DNA from 2 places in the Sphingomonas sp. Leaf23 genome. Region 2 is predicted to be linked to the other one. Evidence: riboswitches for the same ligand, from Rfam matches in the RefSeq annotation. Region 2 holds a riboswitch; the other holds the start of a gene.

Region 1 (3,403 bases), on a different contig from region 2:
CGTGCCGTTGGTGTTGAGATTGGCCGAGCTGTGCCCACGAATGCCGTTGATGAGCACCAGCGTCTGGTCGGGCGCCAGGCCGCGCAGCGTCGCCGGGCGGATCGCGTCGGTCGCGTCATTGGCCGAGGGGCGGGGGAAGTTGATCGACGGGGCGACCGTCGCGAGTGCGGCGGCAAGTTCGGTCGTGCCCTGGCGTTGCAGGCTGGCACCGCTCAGCACGTCGACCGGCGAGGCGCTGTCGAGCCGGGTCCGGCCGGCGGTGCGGGTGCCGGTCACCACGATTTCGTCGCCCGTGTCGGCGGCGTCGGCAGCCGGTTCGCTCGTCTCACCCTGCGGTGCCTGGCGTGCGAAGGCGGAGGTCGCGGCCAGCGTGAGCAGCGACGCGCCGAGAAGGGCGATGGTACGGCCCTGAGTCATTCCCTGAATTCCCTGTTCGATTCCGCACTGCGGAACAGTGCAAGGCGCCTCCCTATTCCAGGGGAGCGGAAAGGTAGCCAAAGAAAATCTATTAAGTGAATAGGAATTGCTCGGGGCTGCAATGGTCGTTCGGACGGGCAGGGCAGTCATCGCTTCTTGGCGGCGGCGGGCATATCGCACACGCCCTTCCGACCAGCGCTATTGAACGTCGGCAAACGGCTTGGCCCGGCCGGCTTCATCGACCGAAACCATCGTGAACAGCGCCGTGGCCGCGTGTCGCCGCTCGCCGGTAATCAGGTACTCGGCGCTGAGGTCCACGCCGATCCGCACCGAGCTGCGCCCGGTCATCCGCACCTCGGCGGTGAGTTCGACCATCTCACCCTCGCGGATGGGCGATACGAAGTCGATCCGATCGGAGGCTGCCATCACCATCACCGCCCGCGCATGGCGGGTCGACGCGATGAAGGCCGCCTTGCCCATCATGCGCAGCGCATCGCCGCCATAGAGCGTGCCATAATGGTTGGTCTGGTTCGGCAAGATCATGTCGACCATCCGCAGCGGCGCGGCAGCATCGTTGGTGATCGCCTCCGCCATCGGCGGCAGCGGCTGTTCGGTGCCGACCGCGACCAGCGTGAAGCGGCCCCGCGTGCACAGCTGGCGTTCGCCCAAAACCGGCGCTTCGGCGATCAGTTCGACCTCGACATCGAGCGATTTTCGCCCGACCCGCACGACGCGGCCCGTCACCTCGACCATATCGCCGATCCGCGCCGGTGCCGCAAAGTCGATCTTTTCCGAAGCGGCGGTGACAAAGGATGCGCGGCCATGACGCGAGGCGGCAAGGAACGCCACCTTGTCCATATGCGCCAGCGCCACGCCACCGAACAGCGTTCCGTGGTGATTGGCGTCACCGGGGAATACCATGTCGACCAGCTGGATGGGGGTGTGGCGCGCGTCGTGTGACATTCGGATCCTCAATCATTCGCGGAGGATATCCAGACGCCAGAGGCCAGTGGGAGGAAGGCACCTCCTCCCCACAGCGACGCAGCGGCCAGACCGGGCACCCCGCCGGTGGTCGTTATGGCGTCGAAGGCAGGTCTCCTGGCTCGCGGGTCGTCATGGAAATCCCGGCCTTCCCGGTGTCGAAGCACCAGTGGCACACCAGGGGAAATCCACTCGCCGCTTACAGTTGCGGGGGCAGCATCGGCATCGCACCGATTTCCCGTCTTAGCCTTCGGCCATGGGGCGAAGGAACCTCGACCGGACGGCGGTCGCAGAAAGTGGCCCGTCCCGTCAAGGCCAGCTTCGCTCTCCGCCGACCGCTGCACGGCATGCAATCACGCCGCGATACAGGATATAAAGATATCTTTATATGTATGTTGACATGGGCAAGGGGATGATGTTGAAGGGCCAGGTCGAGGTTCCCCATCCCATGCAAGGCGATGGGGCTAAGACGGGAAGCCGGTGGTGTCCTTCAGGGCAGAATCCGGCGCTGCCCCCGCAACTGTAAGCGGCGAGCGGCGGCTCCATTTCGTGTCACTGGGTTCCCGCAAGGAGCCTGGGAAGGCCGGAGCCACCGCGTTGACCCGTGAGCCAGGAGACCTGCCTTTCGACGCCATAACGTTCCTCGGACGGGGGTTCCTCCGGTGGATCGCGCTTGATGCGTGCGGTCCATGGCTTGATGCCGTTCGGGCCCGTCCGTGCCTTGCGCGCTTTCGCCTGACTTCCCGCCCGCAAAGCCTGGGTGAGTCATGACGAATAGCGGGTTCACATTCTCGATCAGCAGTATCCCGTTCGACGAGGAATATCGTCCGGGCGACAACACGCGGATCACCACCAACTTCGCCAATCTCGCACGCGGGGACAGCCGCCGGGAAAATCTGCGCAACACGCTGGTGATGATCGACCACCGCTTCAACGCGCTGATGCATTGGGACAATCCCACGGGCGATCGCTACGCGCTGGAGCTGACCATCGTCTCGGCCGCGCTCACGCTGGGGGACGGCGCGGAGGCGGAGGCGTTCCCGCTGATCGAGATCCTGCACACCACCGTCACCGACCGGACCAGCGGCGAGTGTAGCGACGGAATGATCGGCAACAATTTCTCGTCCTACATCCGCGATTATGACTTCAGCGTGGTCCTGCCCGACCATCGCAAGGCCGGGGGGGGCGATGCGCCCGAGGGCTTCGGCGACCTCCACGGCAATCTGTTCAAGCATTTCCTGGCGTCTAGCGCCTACCGCGACAATTTCCGCAAACCCCCGGTCATCTGCCTCAGCGTATCGAGCAGGGAAGTCTATCGCCGCACCGCCAACGTCCATCCGATCCTCGGCGTCGAATATCGCAACGACAATTTTTCGCCGACCGACCGCTATTTCGCGAAGATGGGCATGAGGGTCCGCTATTTCATGCCGCCGCACAGCGTCGCGCCGTTCGCCTTCTATCACATCAGCGATCTGGTCAGCGATTACACGAACCTCGAACTCGCCAGCACGATCGCGACGATGGAGACATTCCAGAAAATCTATCGTCCGGAAATCTACAACGCCAATTCGGTCGCGGCGGAGCAGTATCGGCCGAGCCTGACGTACCAGGACTATTCGCTGACCCGCATCGTCTATGACCGCGAGGAACGCAGCCGCCTCGCCACGGAGCAGGGCAGGTTCGCCGAAGAACATTTCATCAAGCCGCACGGCGACGCGCTGCAGCGCTGGTCCGCGACCTGCGGCCTCTGACCCCCACGCATACGAAGGTATTCCCATGACGATATTGTTGCCGACGACGACCGCGGGCAGCCTGCCCAAGCCCTCCTGGCTCGCCCAGCCTGAGACCCTGTGGTCGCCGTGGCGGCTGGAGGGTGAGGAGCTGGTCGCGGGCAAGCGCGACGCGCTGCGCCTGGCGGTCGACGACCAGCGGCAGGCCGGGATCGACATCGTGGGCGACGGCGAACAGACCCGCCAGCATTTCGTCACGACCTTCGTCGAGCATC
Region 2 (3,403 bases):
GTACAACGTCGGCGCCTTGAACCCTTCGGAATAGCTGGCGCGCAGCAGCGTATTGCCGCCGTTCGGCGACCACACCCCGCTCCCCGAAAACACCGTCGCGCCGCCGAACACATTGTGATCGTCATGGCGCACGCCGCCCGTCAGCGTCAGGTTCTGAACCGGCGTCACCGCCAGCTGGCCATAGACCCCCAGCAGCCGCGCACGACCGGTAGTCGCCGGCCCGCCGAAGCTCGCCGTGGTGAAGCGCGATACCTCGCGCTCGACGCCGAAGGTCGCGAACACGGCATCGGTGACGTCGAACGACCCTTGGTAATCGATCCGGTCGTTGCGCCCCTTGCCGCGGAACGTCTCGGTCGGGGTGCCGTCGGGATCGTTGTTGGTGCGGTTGCTCTGGGTATGGGCATAGCCGATGCGGTTGCGGAACCGCCCGTCGAACAGCGCGGCGTTCAGCCCGGTATAGCCGGTCCACTGCTCCGCCTTGCCCACTTCGCGCGTGTCGCCGAAGCTGAACGTCGGTGCCGGGAAGCCGTCGATCTCCGTCCGCCCGTTCGAATAGAAACCGCGCACATCGACCGACACGCTATCGGCCAGCGCGACCGACACGCTGCCGTTCGCACCATAGTTACGATATCCGTCCTTCTCGGCACCCGGCGCATAAGCGGAGATGCCGTCGGTGGTGAAGAACCCGCCGCCGAGGCTGGCCGATACCGGCCCGGCCTTGCCCGACACGTTGGCGACGGCCTGACCCGTGCCGAACGATCCGCCCTCGGCCCGTGCGTTGATCGCCAGCGCCTCGGTCGGCTGGCGGGTAATCATGTTGACGACGCCGCCGATCGCCTGGCTGCCCCACAGCACCGACTGTGCGCCGCGCAGCACTTCGATGCGCGCGATATTGCCGATCAGCAGGTTGCCGAAATTGAACCCGCCGCCCGGCGACGACGGATCGTTGAGCTTTACGCCATCGATCAGCGCCACGGTCTGGTCGCTGTCGCCGCCACGGATGTTGACGCTGGTCGTCGTGCCGGGGCCGCCATTGCGGGTCACCGTTACGCCCGGCGTCTGGCGCAGCAGGTCGGACACGACCACCGCCTGACGCTGTTCGATGGTCACGATGTCGAGCACGGTGACGGCCTGGCCGACGGTATCGACCGGCCGCGCCTCGCGGTTGGCGGTCACGACGATCTCGTCGTCGCCGGTCGCCACGCGCTCAAGGCCACTGGTCGACTGCGCGCTCTGGGCAAAGGCCGGGTTCGCCGCCAACAGGCACGGCAGCAACAGGAAACGGGTCTTCATTCGGGCATCCCCCCTTGGTCAACAACGGGGACGCGACGGAATTACGGCGGACAGCCTGTCCCCCGCGCGCACGACCCCAACAACGTCGTCACGCGAGGAAACCCTCGATCACCCGGCACACCCCGTCCGCGCGAAGGACAACCGCGACGGGCAGGTCTCCTGGCTCGCGGGTCATCGCCTTGCCCGGCCTTCCCGGACCTGGGGTCCAGTGGCGCACGGAGGAGCAGGGCTCGCCGGTCACAGTTGCGGGGGCAGCCCCGGATGGCGCGCAAGACACGCGCTTCCGGGTTCCCTTTTCATCCCATTTCTGGGAACCTGTCGCATCCGCGCCCTTAGAGCGCTTGGGGGCACAGGACAAGATGGCGACGACAACCCTGTTCGTGGGCGGCGCGCGCTCGGGCAAGAGCCGGCTGGCGCAAGCCGCGTGCGAGGCCCTGCCCGGCCCCTGGACCTACCTCGCCACGGCCGAAGCATGGGACGACGAGATGGCCGACCGCATCGCCCGCCACCGCGCCGATCGCGGCCCCGGCTGGCACACGGTCGAATGCCCGGTCGACCTGGCCCCGGCGATCCGCGCGGGCAAAGGCCCGGTGCTGGTCGACTGCCTGACGCTGTGGCTGACCAATGTGATGCTTGGCGGCCACGACGTTGCCCGGCACAGTACCGATCTGATCGCGGCGATCGGGGCCGCGCAACATCCGTTGATGCTGGTCAGCAACGAAGTGGGCCTCGGCATCGTCCCCGAACACCCGCTCGGCCGCACCTTTCGCGACGAAGCGGGGCGGCTCAATCAGGCGGTGGCGGCGGCGGTCGATCGCTGCTGGTTCGTGGTGGCGGGGATGGTGCTGCCGTTGCAGCGGTTCGCGCCCGAACGCTGACCGTACCCCCGCGCAGGCGGGGGTCCAGAGCCAAAAGCGCTGCGCCCGGTTACCCTGAATCCCCGCCTGCGCGGGGATACGTCATTGCTGGGCCAGCACCGCCCTCAACGGTGTCCACGCCACATCATAGCGCGCATTGTCCACCGGTCCGCTGGGCGCGCGGCCATCGAACATGTTGTGGAGATACTGCATCCCCTGCCACGCCGGAAACACCTGATCGCGCGCGGGGAACAGCCGCCGCGTGACGCCGATCATCCGGGCAAGCGTGCCGAGCGACCCGACGCGCAGCAACCCGTACCGCTTGCCCGTCACCTCGCCCATCAACGCCGCCAGATCGCGCGCGCTGACCTGTGCCCCCGCGATCTGCAGGTTGCGCGGCACGGCGGGATCGAGCGCGGCGGCGGCGGTATAGGCCGCCACGTCGTCCTTGGTCGTCAGCGCGAACTTCGTATCGGCATCGCCCCAGTACAGCACGCGCCGCACCCGCCGCTGGATCAGCGGCATCTCGCCGTTCAGCATGTCGGCGAACGCCCCGTTGAAGATCGAGGTCGCCAGGATCGGCGCGGTGTCGATCCGGGTGCGAAACGCACGGCGCAGGTCGAAATTGCGGTTGGTGCCGGTCGGCAGCGCGCGATAATCGATCGAGAAGTCGGACGGGATGAACCGCGCCGCGCCACCGCCCAGCGCCGCATCGAGCAGCCGGGTCTGGGTCCCGAGGATCGTGTCGCCAAGGCCGTTCAGCGCCGACACGACGCACACCACCCCGCGACACGCCTGCGCCAGCGCCTGTGCATCCTCGAAATCGACCGGATGCGGATCGGCCCCGATCGCCTCCAGCGCCGCGATCCGCTCGGGCGCGGTGCCGGCGCGGATCAGCGCGCGCACCTTCGCCCCGCGCGCCACCGCCGCCTTCGCGATCCGGTTGCCGAGGTCGCCGGTGGCCCCTGCGACGATAATCGTGTCCATGGTCGTTCCCTGCTGCCCTTCCCCGGCGGACTGCCGTCCCCGTCGTGCGGCCCCGGTGGCGGCAACGCAAGGGGGGAGGGATCATCAGCCTCTCAGATCGCCGCCCCGCCGGGTACGGGCCGTGCCCCGGCCTTCGCCCGCCGCACCAGCCTCGCCAGCGCGATCGTCAGCATGGCCGCGACTACCGCCCAGATCGCCAGCCCCTGCCACGGGGTGAAGCCCAGCCATTCATCGGCGACGGTGCGCAGATAGCCCGGATCGAACCG

The links. Region 2 has a riboswitch for cobalamin ahead of ASE67_RS05690 (TonB-dependent receptor plug domain-containing protein). Riboswitches for the same ligand answer to the same signal wherever they lie in the genome.
Region 1: it holds a riboswitch for cobalamin, as region 2 does, so the genes downstream of both, ASE67_RS03595 (DUF1852 domain-containing protein) here and ASE67_RS05690 (TonB-dependent receptor plug domain-containing protein) in region 2, are expected to answer to the same signal.

The regions. Positions count from the first base shown of each region.
Region 1 covers NZ_LMKR01000001.1:746,153-749,555, reverse strand. The annotation lists gene ASE67_RS03605 (TonB-dependent receptor plug domain-containing protein) at 1-417, opposite strand, end outside; gene ASE67_RS03600 (acyl-CoA thioesterase) at 616-1,380, opposite strand; cobalamin riboswitch at 1,488-1,688, opposite strand; cobalamin riboswitch at 1,816-2,038, shown strand; gene ASE67_RS03595 (DUF1852 domain-containing protein) at 2,166-3,149, shown strand; gene ASE67_RS03590 (methionine synthase) at 3,175-3,403, shown strand, end outside.
Region 2 covers NZ_LMKR01000002.1:387,626-391,028, reverse strand. The annotation lists gene ASE67_RS05690 (TonB-dependent receptor plug domain-containing protein) at 1-1,293, opposite strand, end outside; cobalamin riboswitch at 1,426-1,627, opposite strand; gene cobU (bifunctional adenosylcobinamide kinase/adenosylcobinamide-phosphate guanylyltransferase) at 1,653-2,171, shown strand; gene ASE67_RS05680 (NmrA family NAD(P)-binding protein) at 2,253-3,137, opposite strand; gene ASE67_RS05675 (hypothetical protein) at 3,230-3,403, opposite strand, start outside.